Regions from separate parts of the Natranaerovirga pectinivora genome, predicted to be linked through region 2. Evidence: a T-box and tRNA genes for the amino acid it is inferred to sense, from the RefSeq annotation. Region 2 holds a T-box; the other holds one or more tRNA genes.
What was found. The T-box of region 2 lies ahead of argS (arginine--tRNA ligase). A T-box ahead of a tRNA ligase gene usually reads a tRNA of that ligase, here a tRNA-Arg.
Positions count from the first base shown of each region.

Region 1: it encodes a tRNA-Arg, which carries the amino acid that the T-box ahead of argS (arginine--tRNA ligase) is inferred to sense. The anticodon was not compared.

Region 1 covers NZ_SMAL01000009.1:24,327-34,574, forward strand. Annotated here, with positions in the region: gene murC (UDP-N-acetylmuramate--L-alanine ligase) at 1-1,083, shown strand, start outside; gene EDC18_RS11605 (DnaD domain protein) at 1,450-2,499, shown strand; gene EDC18_RS11610 (ATP-binding protein) at 2,502-3,500, shown strand; tRNA gene EDC18_RS11615 (tRNA-Arg) at 3,564-3,637, shown strand; gene EDC18_RS11620 (6-phosphofructokinase) at 3,736-4,812, opposite strand; gene EDC18_RS11630 (hypothetical protein) at 5,299-7,011, opposite strand; gene asnS (asparagine--tRNA ligase) at 7,154-8,530, opposite strand; gene EDC18_RS11640 (aminopeptidase) at 8,770-9,885, shown strand; gene EDC18_RS11645 (QueT transporter family protein) at 10,062-10,248, opposite strand, start outside.
Region 2 covers NZ_SMAL01000004.1:58,971-69,218, forward strand. Annotated here, with positions in the region: gene EDC18_RS07265 (trans-sulfuration enzyme family protein) at 1-1,039, opposite strand, end outside; SAM riboswitch class I at 1,165-1,268, opposite strand; gene EDC18_RS07270 (RidA family protein) at 1,326-1,700, opposite strand; T-box leader at 1,909-2,109, shown strand; gene argS (arginine--tRNA ligase) at 2,169-3,929, shown strand; gene EDC18_RS07280 (SHOCT domain-containing protein) at 4,102-4,497, shown strand; gene EDC18_RS07285 (FxsA family protein) at 4,733-5,146, opposite strand; gene EDC18_RS07290 (TIGR03905 family TSCPD domain-containing protein) at 5,197-5,460, opposite strand; gene EDC18_RS07295 (MEDS domain-containing protein) at 5,619-6,185, opposite strand; gene EDC18_RS07300 (helix-turn-helix domain-containing protein) at 6,243-7,052, opposite strand; gene EDC18_RS07305 (aspartyl-phosphate phosphatase Spo0E family protein) at 7,286-7,483, opposite strand; gene EDC18_RS07310 (Rne/Rng family ribonuclease) at 7,908-9,137, opposite strand; gene EDC18_RS07315 (TIGR03936 family radical SAM-associated protein) at 9,194-9,874, opposite strand; gene EDC18_RS07320 (TIGR03960 family B12-binding radical SAM protein) at 9,864-10,248, opposite strand, start outside.

The DNA.
Region 1 (10,248 bases), on a different contig from region 2:
GAGCTATTAGGGCAAATTATGAATAACTATAAATACTCTATTGCTGTTTCTGGTACACATGGCAAAACAACAACCACTTCAATGTTATCTCATATATTATTGGAAGGTAAAAAAGACCCTACAATATCTGTAGGAGGTATTCTAAATGTGATAAAAGGCAATATTAGAGTTGGTGAAAAGGATTTCTTTGTAACAGAAGCCTGTGAGTATTATAATAGTTTTCTTAAACTCAATCCACAGGTAGGGATTATACTTAATGTTGAAGCAGATCATCTTGATTTCTTCAAGGATTTAGATGAAATCGTTGAGTCTTTTAATTGTTTTGCAAAAAAAATTCCTTCCGATGGCATTTTGGTGGTGAATGGTGATATTAATGAATATGATTCTTTGGTTTCTAACTTGCACTGTAAAATTGTAAGCTTTGGTTCAGATATGAACAAACACGATTATTCTGCAGATAACATTGAATATAATGCTTTAGCCCATGGCAGTTATGACTTAATTTATAAAGGGAAAAAGCTAGATAGGATTCAATTACAAGTAACTGGACTTCATAATATATATAACTCTTTATCTGCTATTGCTTCTTCTTTAGAATTAGGAATAACCTTAGATGATATAAAAGAAGGTTTATTGCAGTTTAATGGTACTCAAAGAAGATTCGAATATAAGGGCACTGTTTCTGGCGTTACTATTATTGATGATTATGCTCACCATCCAACAGAAATTCTTGCAACACTAACAGCTACAGAGAATTATCCCCACAAACGAGTTTGGTGTGTTTTTCAACCACATACTTATACCAGAACCAAAGCTTTCTTAGATGAATTTGCAACGTCTCTTAGTTTGGCTGATAAAATTATTGTTACAGATATTTATGCCGCTAGAGAAAAAGACCCAGGGGATATTCATGCAACAGATCTTTTGAATAAGCTTACAGAATTAGGAAAAGAGGCCTACTATATTTCCTCATTTGATGATATTGAATGCTTTTTATTGCAAAATTGTGCCGATGGTGATTTGTTAATAACTATGGGGGCCGGAGATATTAATATCATAGGGGAAGAGCTCCTTGGAAATTAGTTATCCACACTATCCACATATTTATCAACATTATTTTCATTATATATTTGTGAACACTTTTGTTAACATAATCCTATTTTTATTTTATGAATTTAAAAATGAAACAAGCCTATTTTAGGCATTTTATTCTAAAGGATTTTATTATTTACAACTTATGTGCACTAGTTATCCACATTATCCACAGGTTTATTAACATTGCTTATCCGACACCATTGTCAATAAGATGACATTCTTACAAATGATTTTGTCATATTTTAGAACGTATAAACTTAGGATTTACATTCTCAATTTTTGTATTCTATGCTATAATGATACTACTGTAAAATAATTGATTTGGTTTTATTTAATCATTTAAGGGGAATCATTATGCATAAAATCGTTTTAGATTCAGGGCAATATAACTTGTATACTTCTGTTTCAAATATATTTATTGACCACTATATGTCTTCTGCTAATGGAGATTTTATAAAAGTGTATTTATATATTTTAAGAAGTATGCAAAATAATACAGAAATTTCGACATCTTTAATTGCTGATAATCTAAATCTTACTGAGGCTGATGTTCTTAGAGCTCTTAGATACTGGAATGATTTAAATATTTTAAAAGTTGAAGGTACTGATAAAGAAATCAATAAAATTTCTATATTACAGCTAGGTAATTTACAACATTCTCCTACAATTGAGACTATTAATCAGATGGATACCGATTCAGTAGAACTTATACCAAATGAAAAACCTGAATACAAACCTTCTGAAATGAATAAATTTGCTGAGAATGCTTCATTTAAACAATTGATATATATTACTCAAAAATACTTAGGGAAATTACTTACTCAAAATGAATTAAGTACACTTATTTCCTTTTATGATTGGCTTAAGCTTCCATTTGAAGTTATTGAATTCTTAATAGAGTATTGTGTTTCAAATAACAATAGATCTATGCGATACATAGAAAAAGTTGCCATTACTTGGTCTGAAAATAATATTGATACTCTTGAGAAAGCAAGAAATCATATACAAGTTTTTAGCAAAAGTTATTTCGGTATAATGAAAGCTTTCGGATTAGGAAATAGAAACCCTGCAGTAACTGAAATACAATATATGAAAAAATGGCTAGAAACATATAAGTTTGAATTAGATATTATCCTTGAAGCTTGTAATCGAACCATACAAGCTATACACCAGCCTAGCTTTGATTATGCTGACTCTATTTTATCCGCTTGGCATAAAAAGAATGTCCGTAATTTTAATGATATTACACTGTTAGATGATCAGTTTGAAAAAAATAAAAAAACACGTCCAGAAACTAAAAAAGAGAGTAAGTTTGTTAATTATAGTCAACGGGATTATAATTTTGACGAACTTGAAAAAATGGCAAGAGAACGTTTAATTAAAAAGGCAAGTGAAAGTAGGTAGTTATGGTGAATTTAAAAACTTCACAATTTAAACAAATTATGAGACTCTACGAAGAAAAACAATTAGCAAATCAATACAAATACGATTATCGCAAGAAAGAAATTTATAATGAAATTCCTGAAATCAAAGAAATCGATCACGAAATTAGTAGGACAAGTATTCATTTGTCAAAATTATTAATTTCAAATTCTTTTGATTCTAGCAATGAATTAAAGAAATTAAAAGAAAAAAACTTAGAACTGTCAATGAAGAAAATTGAACTTCTCCATCTTCATGGTTATCCAAAAGACTATCTTCAAAAACAGTTCGATTGCAATAAATGTTCTGATACTGGGTTTATTAAAAACGAAAAGTGTTATTGTTTTAAGCAAAGATTGGTAGATCTTGCTTATGAGCAGTCTAATATAAAGTCTTTATTAGAGCATGAGAATTTTGATTCTTTTGATTTCACTTTTTTTTCTACTGAAATTAATGAAAAATATGGTATGTCTCCTCGTCAGAATATAACAAATGTATATAGCTTTTGTATTCGATTTATTAAACATTTTAAAACGGATTTTTCAAATATAATTTTTTACGGTAATGCTGGTGTCGGAAAGTCTTTTTTAAGCAATTGTATTGCAAAATCTCTTTTAGATAAAGGCCATAATGTCATCTATCTTACAGCTTTTCAGTTGTTTGAAACCTTTGAAAAGAATAAGTTCAATAAAAATAATAGTGATATTTATGAGGATTTAGTAGCTGATATACTTAATTGTGATTTGTTAATTATAGATGATTTAGGAACAGAATTTAGTACGTCTTTTACCAGTTCTCAGTTGTTTAATTGTCTTAATACTAGATTAATTAGTAAAAAGTCAACTATTATATCAACAAACTTACAACCAGCAGATTGGTCTAAGCAATACTCTAATAGGATCGTTTCAAGAATTTTTGGAAGCTATGAGACTCTTAAAATATTCGGAGATGATATTCGTATTAAGAAAGCATTTAAAGACTAATCTTTAAACTTCAACTAAGTAATACTTGACTAAAATATAATTAATGATAAAATATATTTGTCTGCATGCTTAGCTCAATTGGATAGAGCGCCTGACTTCGGATCAGTAGGTTGTGGGTTCGAGTCCTACAGCGTGCGTATAGAAAAAACAGCTTATACCCTGAATTTACAGTGGTATAAGCTGTTTTGTTTTTGTCATTTCTTTCTTCTGGTGCGTTAGTCAATGATGGTCAATTTCATTCATCACCAAAACTTGTTCCTACTGAACGTCCAGACTTTATAAGATCATTATCAGACCTTACTTTTTTTAGTTTTCCAGCAACTTTTTCTAGAGGCAATCCTACTACTTGATTGTTAACCAATGCTACTGTTTGTCCATACTCGTTTCTCTCAATTAACTCAGCTGCAAAAGCGCCTAATTTAGTTGCTAATACTCTATCATAGGAAGAAGGGGATCCCCCTCTTTGTTGATGCCCTGGAATGGTTACTCTTGTTTCAAATCCTAGCTGCTTGTTTATTTCATCAGCAATACTGTAAGAAATAGATGGGTGATTCATTTCTTTTCTATATTTTTTAAACTCTTTTCTAGTCATTACTGCTTCTTCTTTTGTAACGGCTCCTTCTGCAACAGCTAGAATAGAGAAGTTTTTGCCACTATCATATCTTTTCTTTAGAGCCACTAGTACACTATCCATACTGAAAGGAATTTCTGGTATTAAAATGACATCAGCACCACCAGCAATCCCAGCGTATAAAGTTAACCACCCTGCTTTATTTCCCATTAGTTCAACAAGCATTACTCTGTCATGGGAATCCGCTGTGGTATGAATCCTATCAATTACATCTGTTGCAATATTTACTGCACTATGAAAACCAAAGGTAATATCTGTTCCCCATATATCATTATCAATGGTTTTTGGTAAGCCGATTACGTTAAGACCCTGTTCTCTTAATAAGTTAGCATTTTTATGGGTTCCATTTCCCCCTAAAACAACTAAGGCATCTAGTTCTAACTCATTATATGTGTTCACCATAGCCTTAACTTTGTCTAAATTATCTTCCTCTATCACTCTCATTCTTTTAAAAGGAGTTCTTGCCGTTCCTAGTATGGTTCCACCTCTTGTTAATATACCTGAGAAGTCTTCTGGTTTCATCATTTTATATTTTTTGTTGATAAGGCCCTTAAAGCCATCTTCAATTCCAATTATTTCTGCATCCATTTTATTATATGCTGATTTCGCTACAGCCCTTATAGCCGCATTAAGTCCAGGACAATCTCCACCACTGGTTAATATTCCAATTCTTCTTTTCATATAATTAACCTCCTTTATCTTTAGTATGAGAGCAGTACTTAAATGAACTTATTAAACATTTCATACATCAAACAAAATTCAATAATTAATATAATTAAGCAAATAAGATATAATAAAATTATCTTAACTTCTTGTATTGAATCAGCCCTCTGGTACTTTGATTTATTAACTTTAAAAGTATCTTTGGATAAAATCAATCTTTGTAATTCTATATACTCATATTTATCGGGAAATAAGTATTCTTTTATTGCTTTAAATATTTTCATATTAAAAGGTATTAGTATTAGGATTAAAATAATTTGTATCATATTCATCATTCACTCTAATTATAGTTACTATATTAGTATGACATAAATTTATTAAAAATGAAACAAAGTATTCCTATGTTAAAAATAACATTTTTATTATGCCTAAGGACAACCATTTTTATTACCCCCTTATGCCTCTTGGTACCTGGTACCCAAGAAGCATAAGCTTTTTTCAAGTCTATTCTTGTATCATTATTATCTTAGGAACTCTATAACTTCCTAACGCCTCTTCTAGTGTATATATCTTGTCAAGAAATCCAAAGGATACAGTATATACAAATTCTCTTCCATCAAGTAGTTTAATAAAAATAAATTTATTCATATATGATGCATATAATAATTGACTAAAACTTTTATTGCTAATAATTTCCCTTTCATAAAGATCCTCTACAATTTTTGTTCTATCATTAAATGATAGTGGAATAATCCTATCCTTATCTTTAATATGTCCTGGTATTAGACTTATATTATAGCCCCTATTCAACTCATTAAACTCATAAAAATCTGTTATATTAGCTTGAATAATATGCCATGTATTGTTATCCTTTTCTAAAGCTATTGGAACAATATTTTGATAGTTAACACCATAAGATGCTAAGATAAATGCATATTGATTATCAATGGCCAGATACCTGGTGAAAACCCTATCTGTTCCATAATAGTCCATAACAACAGTTTCAATTTCTTTTCTGCCCATATGTTTTTTATTAGGTAATTGTTTTTTACCAAAGGTATATTGATTATATACTTCCTCAAATTCTTCAATGGATATAATTTCATATACACCTTCCTTATATATCACATACTGGTTGGCATTTAAAAAGTATATTATATAAAAACCTTCCTCATCATAAAAGTACTCAGCCTTACTGGCAAATTCTTCTGTTACAGGTAATTTATAAGACTCCACTAATAATAAAGGGGTAATTACCATATCCCTTTCAAAATCGTATGGATTATTACCTAATACAAATAACTTATTTGCTTTATTAGCATCATACTTTATAATAGACTCTAGCAATAATTGAAAACTATTCATTTCTTGTTTTGCTTGTAATAATGCCTTTTTTGCACTAATCTCTTCTGCATCTATTGATAATAAATAAGGATTTTCTATAAAAAGATCATTAATGACCTCATCATCTAGTAATACTAATAAATCTTTTAGAAACTCTTTATCCTCCATATAATCCATTATTAATACATTTATTATGGCATCATCTATTTGTTTTTCACTAAATAACCCATATATTAGTTGATAATTTTCATTTTCATATTGGCTATAGAAAGCTAATATTTCTTTATTGTAATTATCAAATAGAATTCTTAAAAAATCCTCAAGTTTTTTTTCATTTATTCCAATACTAAGTTTTACATCTTCTTCATATAACTTTATCCTTCTTAACTCTAACACATCTATCTCTGTTAAATTATCAAGGTAAATCTTATTTCCCCCTACATTTGATATATGTCTGGTAAATAGTTCTTGAAATAATGGTATGGGCAAACGCCACTTTCCCCATTTTAAGTTATTATAAATAAATTCAATATTATCATTATGTAAGTTAATTGTAAAAGTAGCTTTTAGAGGAATAGTTACACCTTTATAGTCAACATTAATTTTTATATACCTTTCTTTTAAGTTTATATAAAAATCCTCTTTATAGTGGTTTATATTTGTAGCAAAAATATTATTTATGGTTTCATTATTGATAGTCAGTTCAATTTCTTCATTAATAACCTCTATTTGATCATAAACAATGGCATTACTTCTTTCAAAAGTGAAAATAAAAATGCTACTGTATGTATACCAAAAAACACCCATTAAACCAATGATTAAGATACCAATAAAGATACTTATCCCATATATAAATTTTTTATTCACTTTCATATTAATCAAATCCTTATTTGCTGTTGTATTCCCATTTCCAGATCCTTGGGAGCAAGTTTTTAAATAAACTACATATTATAATTCTAACCCATATAAATGGTTCAATACATATCTACTCTTATTATATGGGTTAGTTTTATAATTAAAATTCCAAATTATTAACTGTTCTCGGAAAGGCTATAACATCTCTTATATTACTCATACCTGTTATATACATAATTGCTCTTTCAAATCCAAGTCCAAAACCAGCATGACGTGTGCCACCATATTTTCTTAAATCTAAATACCACCAATAATCTTCTTCATTTAGACTACAATCTTTCATCCTTTGAACTAAAATATTATATCGCTCTTCTCTTTGACTGCCACCAATAATTTCTCCAACCCCAGGTACCAAAAGATCCATAGCTGCAACAGTTTTTCCATCATCATTTAACCTCATGTAAAATGCTTTTATATCTTTTGGGTAATCTGTTACGAATACTGGGCATTTGAAAACATTTTCTGTTAAATATCTTTCATGTTCTGTTTGTAAATCATTTCCCCATTCTGCCTTGTAATCAAAGTTATCATTGTTTTCTTGAAGTATTTCTATGGCTTTAGTATACGTTATCTTCTTAAACTCTGAGTTAACCACATTATTTAATCTATCCAATAACCCTTTATCTACAAAATCATTAAAAAATTTCATTTCTTCAGGGGCATTTTCTAACACAAAATTGATAATATATTTTAGCATTTCTTCAGCTAATATCATATCATCTTCTAAATCTGCAAATGCAATTTCAGGCTCAATCATCCAAAACTCAGCAGCATGTCTTGTGGTATTAGAGTTCTCCGCTCTAAAGGTTGGTCCAAATGTATAAACATTTCCAAAAGCCATAGCGTAAGTTTCTACATTTAATTGACCACTTACTGTTAAATTGGTTTCTTTACCGAAGAAATCTTTTGACTTATCTACTTTCTTATCACCCTCTATGTCTAAAGTAGTTACTCGAAACATTTCTCCTGCGCCTTCACAATCACTTCCTGTGATGATTGGTGTATGAACATATACGAAATTTCTCTCCATAAAAAATTGATGTATGGCATATGCTATTAAAGACCTTACTCTAAAAACTGCAGAAAATGTATTTGTTCTTGGTCTTAAATGAGCAATCGTTCTTAAATATTCAAAACTATGCCTTTTTTTCTGCAAAGGATAATCTGGTGATGATTTACCTTCAATATGAATATTTTCTGCTTTCACTTCAAAAGGTTGTTTGGCATTTGGTGTTTCTACAAGAGTTCCAGAAATAATAATGGCAGTCCCTACAGAAAGCTTTGATACTTCTTCAAAATTATTAATAGAATCATCGTAAACAATTTGAAGGTTTTCAAAAAATGAACCATCATTGATGACTAGAAATCCAAATGTTTTAGATCCTCTTACACTTCTTATCCAGCCAGCTACTTCTATTTTTTTATTTATAAAATTTGCTTTATTTCTATATAATTCTTTGACTTTTATTATTGTCATAAAATGTTATCTCCTTTTTTACCCTTTTATTACTTATATTATATCATATTTCCATTTTGTTTCCTCTTTGATTTATTGAATTATTTTATAGAAGTTGTGTTTTTGTGTTATACTTTATTATGAGATGTATTTTAAATATTAAATCATAAAAAGAAATAAAAACTTTACCAATTTCACTTCTTATTTCTATATATATGTAGTATATACAATAATGAACATATAAGAAAGGATTAAAAAATATGGATGAAAGAATTAAAACCCTTGCTAAAAACCTTGTAAATTACTCTCTTAAAGTTGAAAAAGGAGAACATGTGTTAATCCACCATTCTGGATCAGCAACAGAGTTACTGGCCAAAGAATTGATTACTCAAGTATATAATGCAGGAGGCCTGCCATTTATTCATACATCTAATAGACGACTTGAACGGGAACAAATGTTACAAGGCACAAAAGAACAATTCGAATTAATGGCTAAAGCAGATGGCTTGTTAATGGAAAATATGGACTGTTATATTGGTTTACGTGGTGATGATAATGTATCAGAGTTAGGTGATGTGCCTGCTGAAAAAAGAAAACTTTATGATGCCCATTATTCAACTCCTGTACATCATGATATTCGTGTACCCAATACTAAGTGGGTTGTGTTAAGATATCCTAATAATGCCATGGCACAATTAGCTAGTATGAGCCTAGATCGTTTTGAGGAATTTTACTTTAATGTGTGTAATTTAGATTACTCAAAAATGTCAAAAGCAATGGATTCATTAATAGCCCTTATGGATAAAACAGATAAAGTTCATATTAAAGGACCGAATACGGATTTGACCTTTTCTATTAAAGATATCCCTAATATTAAATGTGCAGGGAATATGAATATTCCAGATGGAGAAGTCTTTACTGCTCCTTTAAAAGACTCTGTTAATGGAAAACTCAGTTATAATGTTCCTGCTATATACCAAGGCTTTACTTATGAGAATATTACCCTAGAATTTAAAGATGGTAAAATTATAAATGCAACTTCTAACGACACTGATCGAATTAATCAAGTTTTTGATACAGATGAAGGGGCTAGATTTATAGGAGAGTTTGCCATTGGTGTTAATCCATTTATCATCAAACCTATGAAAGATACTTTATTTGATGAGAAAATTATGGGAAGCTTCCATTTTACACCTGGTAATGCTTATAAAGAAGCTTTTAATGGTAACAAGTCTGCTATTCATTGGGATTTGGTTTGTATTCAAACTCCTGAATATGGTGGTGGAGAAATCTACTTTGATAATGTGTTGATTAGAAAAGATGGGATGTTTGTATTGCCTGAGTTAGAATGTTTGAATCCTGAAAATCTTAAATAAATAAAGAACTTCTTTTTATTTTTCTTGGGGTGGTCCGTATGTACAAGGATTTTTATTATATATAAAATGTAATAGCGTAACCAAGGATGGTTGTGGGTTTTTGGAACTTATATATAATCAAAATGTATACATCTCCTAGAATATAATATTAAAAGGTGTGCCCTTGGGCACACCTTTTATGTTATATGTCTATATAATTTATATTTTTCCATTGCGTAAATTAAGCCTAAGCCTAGTATAAAACAAGAGATGAATTGACCTATAGCTACTAAAATCATTAATGAAATCAATGGCAGTGCAAATCCATACACATATTTTAGTAAAAACCCTACAACTATTGCATTAATGATGATTGGTGGAATT
Region 2 (10,248 bases):
GTATTGCTGTATGCGTTTGTTTGATAGGATAGGTAATAAGACTTTCTACACCACCTAAACTTTCTGCATAAGAAATAATTTTTACATTTTTCAATAGCTTATTAACTGTTTCAACATTTTTAACTGCAAAAGATAGCATTCCCCCAAACCCAGAGGCTTGATTTATTGATATCTCATACCCTTTATGATCCTCAAGGCCTACATAATTTACTTTTTCTATTTCTTCTTTTTCTGTTAACCATTTTGCAATTTCCATTGCATTCTCTTGCTGTTTTTTTAACCTAATGCCTAAAGTTTTCATACCTCTAAGAATCAACCAGCTGTCAAAAGGAGATAATATTGCGCCAATTGTTTTTTGTAGCAATTGAATGGGTTCTATTAACTTTTCATCTTTAACGACAACAAATCCTGCTAAAGTGTCGTTGTGTCCTCCCAAATACTTTGTGCCACTATGGAGTACTATATCAGCACCTAATTCCAAAGGACGTTGATAATAAGGTGATAAAAAGGTATTGTCTACAATAACTAAAATGGATTGTTGTTGTTTTAATGCACTTATTTTTTTGATATCCGTTACTTTCATCATTGGATTTGAAGGTGTTTCAATATAAATCCCCTTAGTCTTTTCATTAATACAGGTTTGTAATTCTTCTATATTACTTGTATCAATATAAGAAATCTTTATACCATTTTTTTTAGAAACTTGTTCAAACAGTCTATACGTGCCACCATATAAATCATCTGAAACAATGATATGATCACCTGGATAAAACAATTCTAAAGTTGTAGAAATCGCTGCCATACCACTAGAAAATGCAAAACCTGCTGTACCATTTTCAAGAGTAGCAATTGCTTTTTCAACTTCCTGCCTTGTAGGATTATTCTCTCTTGAATAATCAAATCCTGTTGATTGATCCACTCCTGGGTGTCTAAAAGTAGCACTTTGATAAATTGGGAAACTTATGGCACCTGTGACTTGATTTTCACCTCTGCTGCCATGTACAATTTTTGTTTCAATACCCAAACCTTCTTTTTTCATTGCTTCACAGCCTTTCAATATGTTAAATAAATTATCTTACCCTTTATATATTACTTATAAAAATGAGAACTTTACTATACTGACCAAAAGAAAAAAACCTTCCTAAGTAGGAAGGTTTTTTCTTCCTCTTATCTTTCAGCTTTTTGCTGCAGGATTTAGCACCACTGCATATATTTATGCCGGTTGCTGGGTTTCATCGGGCCAGTCCCTCCACCACTCTTTATAAGAGTTGTCATATTAAATTATTGTATTAGATTATCATACCAGTAAAGTTGTGTCAATATTTTTAACCTTTTACAATCATTTCAATTTCTATACTTGCTCCCATTGGCAAAGCTGCTACACCAATTGCTGAACGTGCAGGATATGGGGGTGTAAACTTATTTTTATACACTTCATTCATACCAGCAAAATCATCCATATTGGTTAAGAACACCGTTACTTTAACCACATCATCAGAGGTCAATCCTGCCGCTGCCAAAACGTTAAAACAATTTTCAAAACACTGCTCCGTTTGAGCTTTGATATCCCCTTCTACAATTTTACCTGAAGCATCAAGGGGTAATTGACCTGAACAAAAAATAATATCTCCTGCATAAGCAGCATGGGAATAAGGTGCAATAGGTGCTGCGCCAGCTGCATTAAATGTTTTTCTAGTCATTAATAGCACTCCTTCTTATCTTAGCTTTTTCATATTTTAATCTTGTTTTTCTTTATCTTTTATTATATCTCTTAACTTTATTCTAATCAACATATAGTATCTTATTTTGCATCTCTACATATAATATTTATAACCAAATCAAGTTACTTTTACAGTAAGCATTGACATAAATCAAGCTATACTATATAATAATCCCAACTAAATTATGTTAAATTCTATGAAGAGAAAAGTATCTATAGTGTTTTTTATAGCGATCAGGAGATGGTGAAAGTCCTGAAGAAACTTATAGAGAAAAAGGGTCTCTGAGAATCTTATTCGAGCTTTGGCAAGAGTAAGACGCTAACTGCGTTAAAGTTTCGAGTGGACTTATGTCAATTAGAGTGGTACCGCGGATTACTCCGTCTCTTGTTATAGAGGCGGTTTTTTATTACCATTTTATAAAAAATTTTTATATCTAGGAGGATTATTATGAATAAATTTATTAAACAATTAAGCCACATCTTTGAAGATACTTTTGAGCAATGTGGTTATGACAGATCTTATGGAACCGTTACAGTGTCTAACCGTCCTGACTTATGTCAATTCCAGTGTAATGGTGCTTTGCCAGCTGCTAAGAAATTCAAGCAATCTCCTATTGAAATTGCTAATAAAGTTCTTGAGGCTTTAAAAGACAATCCGATCTTTAAGTCCATTACAACAGCAGGTCCAGGGTTTATTAATATTATTTTAGAAGATGAATACTTAGTCAATTATATTAATGAATTGTCAAAAGAAAACAAATACGGATGCGCCGACCTTTTAGAACCAAAAACAATAATGGTAGATTATGGCGGTGCCAATGTTGCAAAACCGTTACATGTAGGTCACTTACGCTCTGCTATTATTGGTGAAAGCATCAAAAGAATCTCACGTTTCTTAGGCCATAACGTCATTGGCGATGTTCATTTAGGAGACTGGGGCTTACAAATGGGTATGGTGGTTTCAGAAGTAAAACGACGTCAACCAGACTTACCATACTTTGATGAAAACTATACAGGCGAATACCCTACCAAAGCACCTTTTACAATTAATGAATTAGAAGAAATCTATCCTGCTGCCAGTGGTCTGGCTAAAACCGATCCTGCAGCAATGGAAGAAGCTAGAAAAGCAACGGCTGAATTACAAAAAGGCCGTAAAGGGTATATGGCTTTATGGAAGCATATTCTTGATGTTTCTGTTGCAGACCTTAGAACAAACTATGGTAATCTTAATGTAGAATTTGATTTATGGAAAGGCGAAAGTGATTGCCAACAACATATTGATTATATCGTTGATTATCTTAAAGAAAATAATTACACAACCGAAAGTGATGGGGCTTTGATTGTTGAAGTGGCTGAAGAAACAGATACTTACAATGTACCTCCATTCATTGTTTTAAAATCAGATGGTGCTTCTTTATATAGCACGACCGATTTAACAACCATTTGGGAAAGAGTAAAAGATTATAACCCTGATCGAATTATATATGTAGTTGATAAAAGACAACAACTTCACTTTGAGCAAGTATTTAGATGTGCTAAAAAATCTAAAATTGCTAACGATGATCTTTCCCTAGAGTTCTTAGGCTTTGGTACAATGAATGGCAAAGATGGTAAACCATTTAAAACAAGAGAAGGTGGTGTTATGCGCCTTCAAGACTTAATTCAAATTATTAAAGACAATGTACGTGATAAACTAAGAGACAATAGTGGCTTTACTCCTGAAGAAACTGAAGAAATCGCTCGTAAAGTTGGTTTATCTGCTTTAAAATATGGCGATTTATCTAACCAGGTAACAAAAGACTATGTGTTTGATATAGACCGTTTCTCTTCTTTTGAAGGTAATACAGGACCATATATTCTGTATACCGTTGTAAGAATCAAATCCATTTTAAGAAAAGCCAATGAAGAAGGTTTATCTGCTTCCAAAATCATTGGAGCTTATAGCGATACTGAAAGAGATTTATTATTAACCATTTCAAAATTCAATGAAGTCATAGAAGGAAGCTATTTAGACAAAGCACCTAATCGAATATGCGAATATGTTTATGAGCTATCTAATTTATTTAATAAGTTTTATCATGAAACTAAAATTTTATCTGAAGAAAACATTGGTAAAAAATCATCTTGGATTGGACTTATAACTTTAACTAAAGATATATTAGAAACTTGTCTTGATCTTTTAGGCATTGAAACACCTGAAAGAATGTAATTTTCTATTGATAAAGAGGACTATTTGAAGTCCTCTTTTGTCTTTTAATGGTTTCAGTTCATATATTTATTACCATGTTTTTTTCTAATTAATTTCCAATTTCCTACCATACTAAATAAAGGAGGTACTATTAAATTTATATTTATCTTTGTTAAAGAAAGGAGTAGATCTTATGTTTTTTAAAAAAGGTATACTATCTACTGGTCTTTCATTTGCCATACTTCTACCCTCTGCTTCTCTATCACATGGTCATGCCTTGTCAGATCACACCGTTTTTTTTCATTCTTCTGCCATAGTAGCTGAAGATGAAAAAACTGAATTCTCTCCAGACATTAAAGAAAAAGCTAAAGACTTAAAATCTAAGTTTAAAAAAGGTGAAATAACCGAAGACCATTACCATGAAGAGATGAAAAAAATCAAACCTAAAAAATGTAGTCATAAAAGAGGGTCAAAACTTTCTGCTGAAGATAAAGCAAAATTAAAAGCACTTAAAGCTCAATTAGAAAATGGCGAGATAACAACACAAGAATTCAAAAAACAGTTTAAAGGGCTCCAAAATAAAGAATAGTATTTCTTGCAACTAATGTGCCTCCTAAAAAGAGATAGATAAAAAATTTATCTATCTCTTTAATCATACCACTCACCTACTGTCTTAAACTATACTAACCCCTTCTCAACTTTTTATATCATATCTTTTTACCTTTATCAACTGTGAAAGACTATTTATCGAATAATTCTTCACAAAAAAACACCTATCCCATAGATAAATGTTTTTGAGAGTGACGAAGTCACTTTGTTCTAATCTAAAAATCCTTGTGCTCATATATAAAGGTATCTCTTTGAATTTTATTACTGAATTTTTCTCTTATCCATCTTTTATAAATGATTCTTGTCACTGGAATAATTAAAGTGAACCCAATTATATCTGTTAAGATGCCGGGAGTTAATAATAAGGCCCCACCAATTAACACACATAACCCGTTAATAAGTTCCTCGCCTGGTAAATGACCTGTGCTTAGTTCATTTTGAATCCTACTAATGATCTGTTTTCCTTCACTTTTAGCCATATAGGCCCCTATTATCCCTGTTGTAATAACTAGTAAAATAGTATAACCCCAACTGGTTTTACTAGCTATTTCAATTAATACATACAATTCAACCAATGGCATAACTGTAAATAGCAACACGAGTTTGGTAAAGATATTTTGTTTTTTCATTAGATTCACCCAATCTATTATTTGCTTTTGTAATGGGATTGTACAAATATTTATATACAATTTTCTAAGTCCTCATATGCCTTTTTTACACCTTGAGCAAGTTGATCACTACAAGAAGTTAATTTTCTCTCGCATATAATACCTGAACATTTTTCTATTATTTTCTCTACTGTCCATCCATCAATTAAATGCGATATTGCTTTTAAGTTGCCGTTACAACCATCTACAAATTCAACATTTGTTATTACATTATCATTTATATCAAATGTGATTTCTTTAGAGCATATATTTACTGTTTTATATGTATATTTCATACTATATCCTTCCACATTCTTATTAACGCCTTTTAAATCAACACGTCTTTCTTCATATAATTTTATCATATCTTAAAATGTATAGCAAATACATCTCCCTTAATATTTTACAATAATATAAACCCACTAATATACCTAGATGTTTTAGTCGGCTTATTTTATTTACTCATATACAAAGATGATCTAACAAACTCTGTGTCAGACATAATATATTCATGACTTCTCATCAGTCCTGTATAAAGGGATGCACATATCTCTGAGGTATTATAGGCACATACAACCATAATTTTCATATTACTTATGTTCTTATCTGATAGTTTCTCGTACTGTTCAACTATAGAAAAAATATTTTTCTGTTCTTTCCATTCAACATGTGCCCAAGCACGAACAGTAATTCGTTTTTTTAAAAAAGATTGAACCAATTCTTCAAAATGCTTTAATATGCTTTGTAATTCAAAATCTCCATAACATTTATAGAACATATGATTATCAAAATAGTGAATTTTTTTTTGGTCATCTTCAGATAATATTTTTTTAACCTTCTCCTGAATTTGCTTGTAAATTTGTAGATTTTCTATAATAATAATGTGATGACCTCTTTCAATTCCGGCCTTTATATAAGCCATCATATTATCGATATACCTGTTTTTTCTTTTAAAAACATAAGCAATGTGAGCAGCATTTGAAACTTTAAGGTATTTGGTTACGGGAATAAAATCTGACATTATATCACTACTTTCTAATTATGTCTAACACTTATGCGGTTTTTAATACACATCAAATTATAAATCCTCTTGTATGTAAAAGGAAGGAAGTACCAAAGATTTTTTTGAAATAAAAAAGGGTGAATTAACAATCTCTCCATCTGTCATTAGCAGAGGGTATTTTTTCATTAACTTTATATGCTCTTCTGCTGAAACTAATGAAGCTTTGTAGGTTTGAACAAATAGAATCTTATCAAGTTCTATATCACTTTTTTCTAGTTTTCCTATTATATCGTATTGGCATATTTTTTCATTATGTAGCCAAATATATATTGATTCTTTATACTTATATTGTGATTGCAATTCTTTAACGCAAGAAACTATTTCTTCAAGATTTTTCTTGCAGCGCACACCTTTTTTAAAATGATGCAAATATTTCTTAATCTCCGTGGTACTATATATTTTTTCAAGTTCTCTATTTATATTACAGTAATCCTCTTCATTTTCTACAATTATACAGTGTCTATTCTTCTGAATTACTGCTAAAAGATAGGTTAGAAAATTTATGTAATAGTTTTGTATATTATTATATAAATATATCATATGAGCATGTTCGTTGCTATTGAAATAACTAATGATATCACTAGGAAATGTATTATTGATAGAACTTGTCCTCTTCTCTTCTGCGGCAAAATCAAATTCACTGTTAAAAAATTTCAATGGATTAAATCCTAGTGTACTTGCTATGTTTTTAGCAACGTTAATACTTGGATTTCTTGTCCCTCGTTCTATTTGTGAATAATACGACCTTTCTATAAAACATTTTGAGGCAACTTGTTGTTGAGTTAACCCCTTCAACTTTCGAAGATGTATTAGCCATTCTCTCATCGATCCTCCCCCACTCTTGAAGTTATCTCGCTTATAAGTTGTGTATAAAAGATATGGGTGCTTAGCTACCGTTAACATAATAATATTATAACATACTAAAAAAATTTATAACCTTGGTAAAAAATGCTTTTTTGTATATTATGCTATGTAACCGAAAGGATCAAAACTCATGTTATAGACTAAGCAGACTTCACAGTAGAACTCATAACAATCAACTCATTAATTAACCTCATTTACGCATTTTTTTTACCATACCTTATTTGTTGATACTCATAATATTTATTGATCAGTATGTCTAAATCTTGACTTATCTGTATAGTAATATTAGAATTACAACCGAATTCATTTACCGCTCTATTTAATTTTTCCTTACACACTTCTATTTCTTTCATTATTATTTCTTTCTTTATTAAGTATATCTCCTTCTTCACCTAATCACCCTTTTTAAAATACTAATTTATATAACTATCATAATCAGTTGGCTGCAACGAATGTGTCAAAACTTATATACAAAAAAAAACACTTACAATTCCAATCAGGTGTAAATGATATGTATAGTATGAATTAAATTTACTTAAATTGCGAAATAGCAGAACACTACAGCCCATTGACATTTATAAATTTTGAAACACCTAGAAAAAATATAACATGATTATAAATGTAATGATAGTGGCAAAAAGCCACATTAAAGTTTCATAGATGAACAGGAAGAAACAACAGAAAAAATTAATACTTGAGTGGAGTTTATCATATCTTACCTTTAAGGTCAACTCTCAGAAATAGACTAGCAAAATAATTATATTTATACTCATAAAAGCCTAAAAAAAAGGGGATATTTTGAAACATAAGGGAGTCTTACTCCCCTGTATCCCAAACATACCCTCTTCCATTACAGGTAAAGCATTTCTTTCCGAATTGCTCATATATTGGTTTTTTTATCTTTTTTCTTGTTAATTCAACAAGATTCAAAGGTGTCATACCTATTAATGTAGTTTTTACTGGATCATCGGTTATATAGGAATTTAGTTCTTGCAATAAAGACTCTCTATATTCTGGTTTTTTCATATCAATAAAATCAATGATAATAATGCCTGATAAATTTCTTAACCTTATTTGTTTAGCAATTTCTTTAGCTGCTTCCATATTTATTTTATACACAGTTTCTTCGAAGTTTTTCTTCCCTGAATACTTTCCAGTATTAACATCAATAACAACTAAAGCTTCTGTTGGATTAATGACTAAATAAGCTCCTGATTTCAGCCATACTTTCTCTTTCATGGCTTGTTCTATTTTTGTTCCTAGACTATTTAAGTCAAATAATGATAGATTGCTATCTTCATAATATTGTAATTCTATGTTGTTTAAATTGTACTGTTCTAAAAACCCTTTAATATCCGCATATATTTCCTTATCATCTACTGTAATTCTATCTAATTCATTATTATAATAGTTTCTTAAGGAAGCAATAAATGGGCTTGGTGACTTTTCTATTATTTGATAACAGGATCGGTACATGGCAATCTTTTTAATATTTTCATATCTTTCAATCAAATCATTAATTTCTTGGATAATATCTTCTTCACCAACAAATTGAGCGTTGGTTCTTATAATAAAACCATATTCTTTGCTTTGATAAGGTTTCATAAGTCGTTTTAATGTACTTTTCTTTTTTGTGTCTATAATTTTATTGGAAATGCCTATATAGGTTTTTCCATAAGTTAAGACCATATATCTTCCTGTCACACTAAAATGAGTGGTTAATACTGGACCTTTGGTTTTTGTACTTTCTTTCGTTACTTGAACAAGAATCTCATCACCAATATTAATTTTATCATTATTTTTAGAATTAAGAAAGATAAAACCACTGTTTTCTGTTAAAGAAAGATAAGCATTTTCTTCTCTTCCAATATCTACAAAGGCAGCATTTATATTTTTCAATATATTTTTCACTTTACCTATATAAATATTGCCTATGATTTGAGATTCATCTATATCTTGATAATCTAAATCTATTAAATTATCATTATTCATAAGAGCTGTAATAACTCTATTACTATTTTTAGTTATAACTAATTTTCCACTCATACCTACACTCCAATCATCTCATTTGAGTTAAGCATTCTCATTAGATATGCTCAATCCTATAATTGGTCCAAGGGCTTAAAACTTCCCTCAGCGAAAGCATATAATTCATTTCTGTGTATTCTATATTCAAAAGGTTTAAATTCTTTATTAATAAACTTGCTAAATGCTTCTAATACTAAGTCAGGCTTTGTATTTAACTTACTTCCTGTTGCTAGAAACATTTTAAATTCTTTGTCATCTGTAAAATTAAGCATTAATATGCCTTCTTTTATATTAACTTCTCTTCTTTTTTTCTTAGATTCCTTCATTATAAGGATTTCTTCTTGACTCATAAAAGCTTCAATGGCTTTTTTTGTATCCTCAACAGATAATTCCCACATATTTGGCTGTATGGAATAAGTCCCAGCCTCAATAATGGCCATTGAGGTTTTTGCATCATCCTCTAGTTCTAACCAATCCGTTATCCTTAAGCCACTTGGCACTACTTCATTGATCATATGAATGGCCTTTTCTTTTTCTAGCTTTTCTTTAATAACAATATCAATGTATTCCCCTTCACTTGTAACACCAATAGGCAATGGTGCACCTATTGATATTAACTGGTGTGGGTTAAAACCTTGGGAATAAGCCATAGGTACACTAGCCCTTCTAAAGGTTTTTTGAAAAACTCTTAATAAGTCAAGATGTCCAACAAATTTCATTACACCAGTTTTAGTAAATTTCATTCTAATTTTCATAACAAACGCCTCCACCTAATTCTTTTAAGCCACAATTAGCACATCCCGTACGACAATTAGGTGTTATTTTACACTCTATAGCACGTTCAAATTCACGGTATAAAAAGTCTTTCTTAACTTCTGTATCTATAAAATCCCAAGGAAAGATCTCATCTTTTTCCCTTGTTCTAGTGGTATAGAAATTAGGATCAATACCTGCTAATTCATAAGCCTTTTCCCATTTACTATAATTAAAATGCTCAGACCAAGAATCAAATTTTGAACCTTGTTTAAAGGATTCGAAAATTAAATTACCCACTCTACGGTCCCCTCTAGCAATAACGCCTTCCAGTGTACTTAATTTTGCATCATGAGAGTTGTATTTAATATTCTTT